Linked DNA regions of Herpetosiphon gulosus. The protein of the gene in region 1 interacts with the protein of each later gene in a pairwise test. Links are inferred from orthologs where the notes say so. Each region holds a gene or a part of one and is shown in the gene's direction. Other genes may lie near its edges.

The links.
Region 2: the proteins of ABEB26_RS02870 (region 1) and dnaE interact in binary tests that used the Escherichia coli proteins (3 or more experiments, as listed by UniProt). The link is inferred for Herpetosiphon gulosus from one-to-one orthologs.
Region 3: the proteins of ABEB26_RS02870 (region 1) and ctaD interact in binary tests that used the Escherichia coli proteins (3 or more experiments, as listed by UniProt). The link is inferred for Herpetosiphon gulosus from one-to-one orthologs.

Annotation. Positions count from the first base shown.
Region 1 is NZ_BAABRU010000002.1:186,003-189,645, reverse strand. The notes cover bases 228-3,033. They hold ABEB26_RS02870 (methionine aminotransferase), read left to right. Parts: upstream 228-951; coding sequence 952-2,115; downstream 2,116-3,033. Other genes in these bases: malZ (maltodextrin glucosidase), read right to left, coding at 2,787-3,033; ABEB26_RS02865 (hypothetical protein), read left to right, coding at 2,115-2,633; ABEB26_RS02875 (zinc-dependent alcohol dehydrogenase family protein), read left to right, coding at 228-941. Also shown: more of ABEB26_RS02875, read left to right, coding at 1-227; more of malZ, read right to left, coding at 3,034-3,643. UniProt on the Escherichia coli protein: Shows aminotransferase activity with methionine and histidine as substrates, and to a lesser extent also with phenylalanine.
Region 2 is NZ_BAABRU010000002.1:1,863-7,087, reverse strand. The notes cover bases 376-4,763. They hold dnaE (DNA polymerase III subunit alpha), read left to right. Parts: upstream 376-699; coding sequence 700-4,563; downstream 4,564-4,763. Other genes in these bases: ABEB26_RS02070 (hypothetical protein), read left to right, coding at 4,596-4,763. Also shown: ABEB26_RS02080 (hypothetical protein), read left to right, coding at 71-235; more of ABEB26_RS02070, read left to right, coding at 4,764-5,225. UniProt on the Escherichia coli protein: DNA polymerase III is a complex, multichain enzyme responsible for most of the replicative synthesis in bacteria. This DNA polymerase also exhibits 3' to 5' exonuclease activity. The alpha chain is the DNA polymerase catalytic subunit.
Region 3 is NZ_BAABRU010000001.1:454,105-457,922, forward strand. The notes cover bases 409-3,389. They hold ctaD (cytochrome c oxidase subunit I), read left to right. Parts: upstream 409-965; coding sequence 966-2,813; downstream 2,814-3,389. Other genes in these bases: coxB (cytochrome c oxidase subunit II), read left to right, coding at 409-956; ABEB26_RS01985 (cytochrome c oxidase subunit 3), read left to right, coding at 2,874-3,389. Outside these bases: more of coxB, read left to right, coding at 1-408; more of ABEB26_RS01985, read left to right, coding at 3,390-3,500; ABEB26_RS01990 (cytochrome C oxidase subunit IV family protein), read left to right, coding at 3,526-3,818. UniProt on the Escherichia coli protein: Cytochrome bo(3) ubiquinol oxidase is the terminal enzyme in the aerobic respiratory chain of E.coli that predominates when cells are grown at high aeration.

The DNA of each region.
Region 1 (3,643 bases):
TGTTGCAGTTGGTCGAACAACCAACCCCAACCGCTGGCGCTGGCGAGGTTTTAGTCCGCCTAACCGCTCGGTCAATCAATCCATCTGATGTCTACACCATCCAAGGGACGTATGGGGTGCGCCCAAGCTTGCCAGCTGTCCCTGGTAATGAGGCCGCCGGGGTGATCGAGGCGCTCGGCGAGGGCGTTACTGGCTGGTCGGTTGGCGATCGGGTCATCTTGATGCTCGGTGCGGTTGGTACTGCTGGCACATGGCGCGAGTATGCGGTGGTCAAACCGCAGTTTTTAGTGCCAACTCCGGCTGCGCTCAGCGATGCCCAAGCAGCTTGTACCTGGGTTAATTATTTGACCGCTTGGATTATGAGCGATGAGTTGCAGTTGCAGCCCGACGAGCCTGTGCTAGTAACCGCTGGCGCTTCGCACTTGGGCCGTGCTATGTTGCAATTGGCAGCAGTGCGCGGCTTCAAAGTGGTGGCAACGGTGCGCAAACCTGAGCAAGCCCAAGCGTTGCTTGATGCTGGTGCGCTCGGCGTAATCACGTTGCCTGGCGACGATTTAGCTAAACGTTGGAAGGACATTACGGGACAAAAAGGCATTGGTAAGGCTATTGATGCGGTGGCTGGCGAAACTGGCACAGCCGTCGTCAATGCCTTAGCGGCTTATGGTCAATTAATTATTTATGGTTTGTTGAGCGGCGAGCCGATTCAAGTTGATGGCCGGATTGTGTTTAGCGAGGCGACAATTCGCGGTTTTTGGCTGGGCCGCTGGCTCAACCGCCAAACCCCCCAAGCAATTGGCACATTGATCGCTGAAGTCAGCGCAATGTTTGCTGATGGTCGTTTAGCGCCCCATGTTGATACCACCGTTGCGCTTGATGATCTCGCTGGAATTGTGCGCGTGGCCACTGAAGGCGGCGCTGGTAAAGTTGTGATTACAGGCTAGGAGGCTCGTTGTGCATCCCAAATCCGCCAATCGCTTAGCTGGCTTTGGTACATCAATTTTTAGTGAAATTAGTGCTTTGGCTGCGCGTTATCAAGCGATTAATCTCGGCCAAGGCTTTCCTGATTTTGCTGGCCCAGCATTTTTAAAAGATGCTGCTTGTAGTGCTATCAACGCTGATCTCAATCAATATGCGCCAAGCACTGGCTTGCCAACTTTGCGAGCGGCGATTGCGCGGACATGGGAACGCCATAGCAAGGTTTCGGTTGACCCCGATGCTGAAATTACCGTCACTAGCGGAGCAACTGAGGCCATGTTTGCCACGATTATGGCGTTGATCAACCCTGGCGATGAGGTTTTGATTTTCGAGCCGTTCTACGATTCGTATCCGCCGAATGTGCTGATGGCGGGCGGCATACCACGCTATATTCGCTTGCACGAACCACGTTGGGAGGTAGATTTTGCCCAAGTTCGCGCCGCAATTACCCCCCAAACCAAGGCGATTATTTTGAACACGCCGCATAATCCGACGGGCAAGGTTTGGTCACGCACCGAGCTGAGCCAGTTGGCGGCGATTGCAATTGAGCATGATCTCTTGGTGATCAGCGATGAAGTCTATGATCGTTTGGTGTTTGAAGATTATCAGCATTGCTCGATTGCCACCTTGCCTGACATGTGGGAGCGCACGGTTACGATTAGCAGCACTGGCAAAACATTTAGCGTCACAGGCTGGAAAATTGGCTATGCAATTGCGCCAAATTCGCTAACTGAGGCGATTCGACGGGTGCATCAATTTGTGACCTTTGCTAGCGCCACGCCCTTGCAAGCGGCAGCAGTAGTTGGCTTGAATGCAGGCGAACCCTACGAACGCCAATTATTGCAATTTTATAATGCCCGCCGCGAGCAATTGGTCAAGGTCTTGCGTGATGCTGGATTGTATGTGTTGCCGCCGCAAGGCACCTATTTCGTGATGGCCGATATTCGCGATTTAGGCTGGGATAATGATGCCGAATTTTGCCGCTATCTGATTAGCGAAATTGGCGTGGCGGCGATTCCACCCTCAGCGTTTTACCACGATGGCTATCAATCGGGGATGGTGCGCTTTTGCTTTGCCAAAAAGCCCGAAACAATTGCTGCCGCTGCCGAAAAACTCAAGCAACTAGGGAGCCGAAGCTGATGCGTTTTCCAAAATCTCAAGCGCTACAGCTGCATGCGTGCTTCGAAGAATTGATACCTGGCCGCATGCATACGAGCGGCCAACGCTTCTTGCCCTTGATTGTGCTCGGTTTCAAGCAAGTTCGGCTAGGGGTAGTTGATCGGCATAATCATGTCAATCATGCTCACGCTGGGCGATATGGAATGGCACGATTGGTATTTCAACTGAGCCGTGTCGCTTTGCAGCCCGCTGATACCCAACGTATGGGGATTGAGCCAGAGGTTGGCAATGGTTTGAGCACCATGCCCTTGGCTTATGGCTGCGTCCAAGATTTGATTACCTGGGAGCGACGCGACGATTTGGGCTATGCAGTCAGCTATGTTGAGGCAATTATTGCAGTCGGCGTTGGCAGTATTGGCTTGCGCACCACATTAACTGGCCCGAATGTAGCCAAATTGCCCAACGAGCAGCTGCAAACTGGCGATTGGGTTGTGCTGAGCAATTCACGCATCGATATTTTGGGCTTTGAGCCTGATTAGCATAGGAATCAGAGGTAGGGGTAAGGCTTGGAACTACGAAGAACGCGAAGGAGCATTGGCTCTAGGTTATTGGCTTTTGAACGAGAGAATCAAATGGAGCTAACGAATCTCTAATAGCCTAGAGCTCTGGGTTCTGCACCTCTGCTCTAAGGTTCATCCCTCATAATTCCCTTCTGCCTTAGGCTGCTGCATTCGCCACAAACTGGCGCTGATGCCAGTTTGTGGCAAAACCAATACCCCAGCCTGAATCGCAATTTCAGTTGGGCCAGCAACTAGAACAAAACTTGTCCCATCAGCCAGTCCAGTTGCGAGCATCGGAATTGGTGGAATATTGGTGGCAGCCCGCTGGGCAACAATCAACAAACACTCATCAGCACTGCGCCGCATAAAGGCCACTGTATCACCTTCGGCGAGCAATAATTGAAATCCACCAACGCTCAAAGCGCTCGAACTGCGGCGGAGTCCAATCAGCGAACGATAAAACCCTAAAAGATCGTGATTCCAAGCCTGTGCATCCCATGGCATACAGCCGCGACACTCAGGATCGCCGCCGCCTTGCAAGCCCACTTCATCGCCATAATAAATGCAAGGCACGCCCGGAAAGGTCATTTGCAGCGTAACCGCAACTTGATGCAAAGCCAGATCACCACCAACAATCGTCAACAAGCGTGGTGTATCGTGCGAATCGAGCAGATTGAATTGTTGCAAAGCGACTTGCCATGGAATCACCGCCAAGAAGGCTCGCCATTGCTCGCCCAAGGCTTCAGTCGGCAATAATGCCCGATCTTCCCAAACGAGATTCCAAACCGAAGCCATATCGAAGCCAACCAACCATTGCAAAGTGGGGAAGGTAAAACCACGATAGTTCATGCTGGCATCAAGTTCATCGCCTTGAAGATGATTCGTGCCATCATAGAAGTGCTCGCCGAGCAAATAGGCCTCGGGAGCTTCGGCCTTCACGGCGCGGCGCAGTGCGCGGCCAATTTTATGCCCCAGCTGGCTCGAACCTT
Region 2 (5,225 bases), 180 kb from region 1 along the record:
GGAGTAGGGTTTTTAAATTCGCTTTACTGGCCCATGATCAATCGTGCCGTTTCAATGGAACAAACTGTCAATGAGTTGCAACCTTCGATCAAGTGCTGAAAGTATTGGTTGCCGATCATTCTTTTTATATCTTGATGGGCTGTTCGAGCGCTTCGATAAGGTTACGACTGGTACGTTAGCGCGTTGGGATGCTACAACCTTGGTGCGACTCTTCGTTGGGTGTGGCAGCACTTAGCTTTGTCCCGCCCGAAACTACAACATATTTGTTCTATTTGCCGCAGGTTGCGCGCTAAATAAGACGTTGATTAATCGCTGTTGAGGCTACCCAAGTGGGTTTGATTGATGTCACTTGATCAAACCCACTTGGGGTTTAACCTACTAGCTGCGATTATGCAGAAACCTCGACATAATGTTTTACACCTTTAATCCACAGCTTATTCACGTAGTTATCCACAAACAGCTATGGTATAATACAAAGACTAAGCGGGAGCCAGCAAAACGGGCTTTTTTACCTCAAATTCTGAGTACACTACACGCTCCCTTGACACACCAAGCTGAGAATAAGCGTTTTCTCTACCATAGCGATGGCCTAAAAACCACCTTTTGCACTCAATTTGTGTAAAGCATTTTTTGCTCTTTTGCCGCCAGTTTGTGGGCGGCTTTCGCTATGGGCAACTCTAGCCATAGAAGAGGTTTGTTATGAAAGATTTTGTCCATCTTCACGTTCACTCGGAGTATAGCTTGCTTGATGGCTATGCCACAACCAAGGCCATTGCCGAACGTGCGGCTGAACTTCAGATGGACAGCATCGCCATAACCGACCACGGTGTGATGTATGGCGCGATGGAGTTTTATGCCAACGCCAAAAAAGCCAATGTCAAGCCGATTATTGGTATGGAAGCCTATATCGCCCCCAACTCGATTAAAGATCCCATGGTCAAGGGCGGCAAAAATTATTATCACTTGCTGTTGATCGCTCAAAATGAGGTTGGGTATCGCAATTTGGTGAAATTGACCTCGCGCTCACATCTCGATGGTATGGGCAAAGGCATTTTTGCGCGGCCACGGATCGATCGCCAGTTGCTTGAGCAGTATCACGAAGGCTTGATCGTCACATCGTCGTGTATCGCGGGCGAAGTGATTCAGCAAGTTCAAGCTAAACAACGCCAAAAAGCCATCGAAACGGTGGCATGGTTCCGCGATTTATTCGGGCCTGAGAATTATTTCATCGAATTGCAACTGCACAACAATACCCCCGAACTGGTCGAAATTAACGAAGAGTTGGTGCGAATCGCCAATGAAATGCATGTGCCTTTGGTGGCGACCAACGATACTCACTTTGTGCGCCGTGAAGATCTCGATACCCATTCGCGGGTGATGGCGATGGGCTTCAACTTGACGCTGCAAGAGTTGTGCTCGAAAAATTATCAAATGGACGAAACCTACCACATTATGTCGGGCGATGAAATGTGGGATCGCTACAAGATCTATGGCACGGCTCCGATGGAAAATACCCGCCGGATCGCCGATATGTGTAACCTGAAACTCGATTTCGGGCGGGTCGAATTGCCCGAATTTGATATTCCTGAAGGCCACGATGCTGCTTCGTACTTGCGGCTGATTTGCGAAGAAGGCTTGATCAAGCGCTGTAATGGCAATCCCACTGAGGAATATGTGCAGCGCCTGAGTTATGAACTTGACGTAATCAATCAAACTGGCTTTCCGGATTATATGTTGATCGTTTGGGATTACGTTAAATTTGCCCGCTCAAATGGGATTCCATGTCTGCCCCGGGGTTCGGCAGGTGCTTCGTTGGTGCTTTACTGCTTAGGCATTACCGATGTTGATCCGGTGCAGAACAAGCTGCTGTTCGAACGCTTTCTCTCGCCCGAACGCTTGGAAATGCCCGATATCGACACCGACTTTGCCGATGCGCGGCGTGGCGAAATTCTCGATTATATTGCAACTAAATATGGCCGTGAAAATGTGGCCCAAATTATCACCTATGGCACGCTAGGCGCAAAAGCAGCCTTGCGCGATATGGGCCGCGTGCTTGATATTCCGCTCAGTGAGGTTGATCGAGTTGCCAAATTAATTCCTACCTTGCCTGTGGGCATGACGATCGCCAAATCGCTGGATAAAGTACCCGAACTGAAGCAAATTTATGATACCGACCCCAAATTGCGCGAATTGATGGATTGGGCACGTAAAGTTGAAGGGCGCATGAAGAGCGTCGGAACTCATGCCTGTGGGGTCGTCGTTAGTCGCCATCCGCTCGAAAACATGGTGCCATTGCAACGCACCACCAAAGATGAACATGGGGTAATGGCCGCTTTTGAAGGACCGACGCTGGCCAAAATGGGCTTGCTCAAAATGGATATTTTGGGCTTGACCAACCTGTCGGTGGCCGCCGAAGCCTTGCAACTAATCGAGCAAACCACCGGCCAAACCATGTGGCTCTCGGATATTCCGCTTGATGATAAGAAAACCTTTGAAGCGCTTGGTCGCGGTGAGACCGTCGATGTCTTCCAGCTTGAATCGGCGGGCATGACTCGTTACCTCGTGCAACTCAAGCCCACCCGGGTCGATGATTTGTACGGTATGGTGGCGCTCTATCGGCCAGGCCCGCTGGAACAAATTCCAGTCTACATTCACAACAAAAATAATCCTCACGCGATCAAATATATTCACCCGATTCTCAAGCCAATTCTTGAAGATACCTACGGGGTTATCGTTTATCAAGAACAAATTATGCAATTGCTCCAAGCAGTTGCCGAATATACGCTTGGTGAAGCCTATATCGTGATTAAGGCTATCAGCAAGAAAAACAAAGAACTGATGGCGGAAAACTCGGTGCGGTTTAAAGAAGGGTGTTTACGCAAAGGCCTAACCCAAGCCCAAGCCGATGAACTGTGGGAACTGATTCTGCCATTTGCTGGCTATTCATTCAACCGTCCGCACTCGACACTTTACGGTTTGCTCTCATATCAAACGGCTTGGCTCAAAAATAATTATCCCACCGAATATATGACTGCAACGCTCTCAGCCGCTTCGGGCGAGATCGACGAAGTTGCCAAGAGCGTGGCCGAAGCCTCGCGCTTGGGCGTGGCCGTCTCGCCGCCCGATGTCAATGGTAGCAAAGAAGGCTTTACGATTGTTGATATTGCTGGCGAACTGCCCGAAGGCATCAAATACAATCGTGGAATTCGCTTTGGCCTGAGTGCAATTCGCAACGTTGGGATTGGCCCGATTCAGGCCATTTTGAAAGTTCGCGACGAAAGCGGCCCATTCAGCAGCATCGAAGACTTTTGTGCGCGGGTTGATCGCGGGGTGCTCAACAAGCGCGTGATGGAAAGTTTGGTCAAGTGTGGTGCGATGGATTCGTTGCCTGGCACACGTCACCAGAAACTTGCGATTCTTGATCGGGCGATTAGTGCTGGCCATGAAACCCAAAAAGCCCGTGAAGCAGGCCAAAATAGCCTGTTTGATATGCTGGGCGGCGGCGAACAAACCAGCACTCCGACGATCGCACCAATTCCCTTCCCTCCAGCCACAACTGGCCTCGAAATGCAGCGCGAATTGCTGAACTGGGAAAAAGAGCTATTGGGAATGTATATCTCTGCGCATCCCATGGCTCAAGCCTTAGCCAATGCCCCGCACGATCCTGGCCGGATCAGCCTTGGCATGATCGATAAAAAGCATATTGGTACAACCATCCGCTTGATTGGCATGATTAACAATACCAAGCGCATCCAAACCAAAAAAGGCGATTCGATGATGGTGGGCAAGGTCGAGGATCTTGAGGGCGAAATTGAATTTGTGGCCTTTCCGCGAACCTTGGAGCAATATGCCGAGCTGTTGGTTGATGATGCGATTGTGCAAATTACGGCCAAGGTTGATAATCGCCGCGACGAAATGCAGTTGATGCTTGAATCGGTTACGGCTTTCAAGGTTGAACAAACGAATAATAAGGCTGTGCCTACGGCTACGGTGGCGGTACGGCGTTCGGTTGGCGCAGTTGAGGCTATGCCCGAGTATCTTGATGATGGCGCACCAATGCCAGAGGAACCATTCAATGAAGATGTGTATGTTGAGGTACGTCCAGCTATGAGCACACCCAGCGTTAATTCAGCCCCAGCGAATGGCAATGGCTATGCTGCAAGTAATGGCAATGGCAACGGGCATTATCCCAATGGCAACGGCCACGGCGAAGCCACCCCAGCCGCAGTTACCATTGTGCCACGGCCACGACGTAAAGTCAGTGTTGCGCCAACTGCAGCGCCTGAAGATAGCAGCAACGTAGCGATTGCAAGTGGGCCGCGTTATCATCTGCACATTTATTTGCCACGCTCAGGCAACACCGAAACTGATATTCGGCGCATGCAAGAGATTGATCGGGTGTTACGCGGCTACGAAGGCGATCAACCAATTACGATCTATTTGCCGAATCCGATGGGTCAAGTGATGTTAGAGCCAAGCTATCGCATCAATCCCCAAGAGGGCTTATTGAGTAACCTCTATTCAATGCTCGGCCAAGAGAGCGCCGTGCTCGAACAACTCTAAAAACCAACCAATGACCATATTTGGAGGGTCGAATGGGTGTTTACCATTTTATGGGTGTAGGACGTTCGGTTGGAGCAGTAACTTGCGCAGTTGATTATATTGAAAAAGCTCTGCAAATGAGTGCCAAACCCAATCCACCAGAATCGATTCAACGTTTGTTTAAAAATAGTGGCGGGATTAATCATTCGGAAAAAAACGCAGGCTACATTGAAGCATTAGTTTTATTCTCTAGTCCTGAAGTTGTTGAACGAAAATTGAATGCATTTGACTATATAGGTAACGCTTCACCAGGTGATGTTCGTACTGAAATAGAGCGAGTATTATTGACAAAATGGAAAAATTTTGACCCTAAGAAAAAACGCAAGCTTTATTGGTGTAAGTTAAATATAAATAATTTCCAAGAATGCCTTAAAAGAGTGATAAGAGTTACCTATCATTTTTCAGCTCCTAATCGGCAAGGAAAAGAAATTTGGTGTAATCTTACCGGAGGGGCAAATGTAATAAATTTGGCATTAATGTCAATGGCTCAACTTACGAATAAATCAAATAAACAATATATTATTACTCAAGGTAAAGAACATGAAAAGTTTATTAGCGTTCCAGATGTTATAGATATAAATCCAAATACTGATAATTACTTTAATGTACTGCCGTTTATACAA
Region 3 (3,818 bases), on another replicon or contig:
GCACCCGCGCAATTTACAATCTCTCGGAATTGTTGTTTTGGTTGGGCGTTGTGGTCTTTTTGATCGTACAAACCTGGTTGATCGTTTCGATCATCAAGTATCGGCAAAAAGATAGTTCGCAGATTCCCACACAGATCCATGGCAATACGAAGGTTGAAATTGCTTGGACAATCGTGCCAGCAATTATTGCGATTGTCATTTTCGTCTTTACCTTCGACACGATTCGCAAAATCGAGTTCATGCCGGCTGAAGCTGCTGGTAATACCTTGAATGTCAAGGTTATCGGCCATCAGTGGTGGTGGGAGTTCCAGTATCCTGATATTAAGGATGCGAGCGGTAAACCTTTGGTCACTGCCAACGAGTTATGGATTCCATCAGGAAGCTATATCGACGTGAAAATGACCTCGGTTGACGTAATCCACGACTTCTGGATTCCTGGCTTGGCAGGCAAGCGCGACGTGATGCCCAATCGCGAGAGTGGCTTGTGGTTTAAAGCCGATGATGTAGCCGATGGCTCGCCAGGCGTATTCTGGGGCCAATGTGCCGAGTATTGTGGTGGCCAACACGCCTATATGAAAATGCGCGTAGTTGTAGCTAGCCCTGCTGACTTCCAAAAATGGTCAACTGAGCAAAGCCAAGTAGCGGTTAACACCAACTTGCCTGAATCGTTTACCAAAAATTGTATCGGTTGTCATGTGGTACGTGGCACCAACGCCGCTGGTATTACCGGCCCCGATTTGACTCACTTCGGTGGCCGCATGACGATTGCCGCTGGCACCGTCGATAATACCCGTGAACATCTCTATGCTTGGTTAGACGACCCTGATGCAGTCAAGCGTGGCAACATTATGACCACCGCGATCAAGGCCGATACCCTGACCGAAGCAGAAATTACCGAGTTAGTCGATTATCTGGAAAGCCTCAATCCTGGCACCAGTGTTAAAGGTCAGCAGTAGGAGGGCCGTATGGCAACTGACGTAAGTACCCTCCATCACGCCCCAGCTAAGCAACGGCGGGGTTGGTTGGAATGGATCACCACTGTCGATCATAAAAAAATTGGCATCATGTATGCAGTGACTGCCTTTTTGTTCTTTGTGATCGGTGGGCTTGAGGCGTTGCTCATCCGTTTGCAGCTTGGTACGCCCCAAAATACGCTGCTGACACCCGAAGCTTATAACCAAGTCTTTACGATGCACGGCACAACCATGGTGTTTATGGCAATTATGCCAGTCAACGCTGGGTTTATGAACTATTTTGTGCCCTTGATGATTGGCGCAGGCGATATGGCTTACCCACGCATGAACGCCATGAGCTATTGGCTCTTGTTGTTCGGCGGGATTGTCATGTATTCCAGCTTTGTCTTCGGCGGCGGCGCTCCCGATGCTGGCTGGTTTGCTTATGCTCCACTGACCTCAACCACCTACTCGGTTACCCGAGGGATGGATTATTGGGTGCTGGGTTTGCAGCTGCTGGGGGTTTCCTCGCTGGCTGGCTCGGTCAACATCATCGTAACGATTATCAGGCTCCGTGCACCTGGCATGCGTTTTAATCGGATGCCGCTGTTCGTTTGGATGAGCTTCGTTACCTCATTCTTGTTGATTTTTGCCTTGCCAAGCATCACGGTTGGGATCACCTTGCTGTTCTTTGACCGCAACTTTGGTACCAACTTCTTCTTGCCTGCTGCTGGTGGCGACCCACTGTTGTGGCAACACTTGTTCTGGTTCTTTGGTCACCCCGAAGTGTACATTATGATTCTGCCCGCCTTCGGCGTGGTTTCAGAAATGTTGCCAGTCTTTTCACGTAAGCCAATCTTCGGTTACGAGTTTGTGGCCTACTCTGGGGTAGCAATCGGCGTGTTGGGCTTCACCGTGTGGGCACACCACATGTTTGCCACCAACTTGGGCGTGATTGCCGACACCTTCTTTGCTGCTGCTTCGATGTTGATTTCGGTTCCGACTGGGGTCAAAATCTTCAACTGGCTAGCAACCTTGTGGCGTGGTGAGTTGCGCTTCAAAACCCCAATGCTGTTCAGCCTTGGCTTTATCGCCATGTTTGTGATCGGCGGGATTTCCGGGGTTTCGTTGGCGGCTGCGCCGTTCGACTTGCAAGTTACCGATAGCTACTTTGTGGTTGCCCACTTCCACTATGTGCTGTTTGGTGGCGCTGTCTTTGCCTTGTTTGGTGCATCCTACTATTGGTTCCCCAAAATTACTGGCAAGATGATGAGCGAACGGATCGGCAAATGGCACTTCTGGATTTTGATGCTGGGCTTTAATTTGACCTTCTTCCCACAACATATGCTTGGGTTGCAAGGCATGCCACGGCGGGTCTGGACGTATCAACAAAACCAAGGCTGGGATTTCTACAACCTGCTCTCAACCATTGGGGCATTTTGTATCGCCTTGGGCACGTTGGTGTTTATCGTCAACTTTATCATCAGCTTGCGCAAGGGCGCTCCTGCGGGCAACGACCCATGGGATGCCGCAACCCTGGAATGGGCGACCACCTCGCCACCACCAGCCCACAACTTCGATGTGGAATACATTGTGCATAGCCGTCGCCCCTTGTGGGATAACAAATATAGTGGCGAAGGTCGGGGCATGACGATCAATTACGATTTCCATCCCCACTTGCCACCGCCATCGTTTGCCCCAATCATCTTCTCGTTTGGCTTGTTTGTGCTGGCCTATGGCATGCTCAACCTCGCCTCTGCGCCATTGATTGGGATTCCCTTGATCTTGGTGGCCTTGGCAATTGCCTTCGTCGGCATGAATCGCTGGGTCGGCGAAATTGCCCAAGATCCGGTGCTGTAAACAACCTTGCTCGGTGTCGATTGCATGATCGACACCGAGCCCAGTTATTTGGGAGAATCTATGGCACAGGCAGTCGTGCGCGATATCGATAAAAATGATCCTGGGCGTGGCCTCGATTTACGCAAACTGGGCATGTGGACGTTCCTTGGCTCAGAAGTGTTTTTCTTCGGGGCTTTGGTGGTTACCCACCTTTCAATGCGTGGGGTTGTTGCGCCATCAGCAAGCAAAGCCAATTATGATGTTGCGGCAGTTCGCACCTTGTTTGGCGATAATGTATTGACCTCGATTCTAGCTTTCATCTTGTTGACTAGTAGTTTGACAATGGTGTTGGCGCTAGATGGGGTTAAAACCAATAATCAAAAGCGTTTCCGCTTTTGGTTGGGGGCCACTATCGTCTGTGGTTTGGTCTTCTTGGGTGGTCAGGTTTACGAGTTCTATCACATTGTTCACCAAGGTGTGACGATTAAAAATATGATGTTTGGCTCGACCTTCTTCTTTGTAACGGGTTTCCACGGAACCCACGTTGCAGTTGGGGTAGTTTGGCTCACATCATTGTTAGTTTCGGCAATTCGCCACCCTGAGCGCTACAATGCTGGCAATTATATGGCTGTCGAGCTAGGCGGCTTATATTGGCACTTTGTGGACTTAGTGTGGGTCTTGATCTTTACGGTGATCTATCTGATCTAACCATTATTTATCCAAGGAGTACATAATGGCCCACGGTCATGATGAACACGCCCCAACCGAACACGAAGCGCATCACAGCCATGCTAAGTTGTATGTGATCATTTTCTTTGTCTTGTTGGTGATGACGGGGATTGAAATTGCCCTGCCGATCATCAACAAAGCTGAGATTATGGCCAAACAATTAGAAGTCGCATTGTTGCTTGGATTGATGACAATCAAAGGCGCAATTGTGATGATGTTCTATATGCACCTTAAAGGCGATCGCCGCATGTTTGGGACGCTGTTTGTCTTCCCAATTGTGTGTGTGCTGTTGATGAT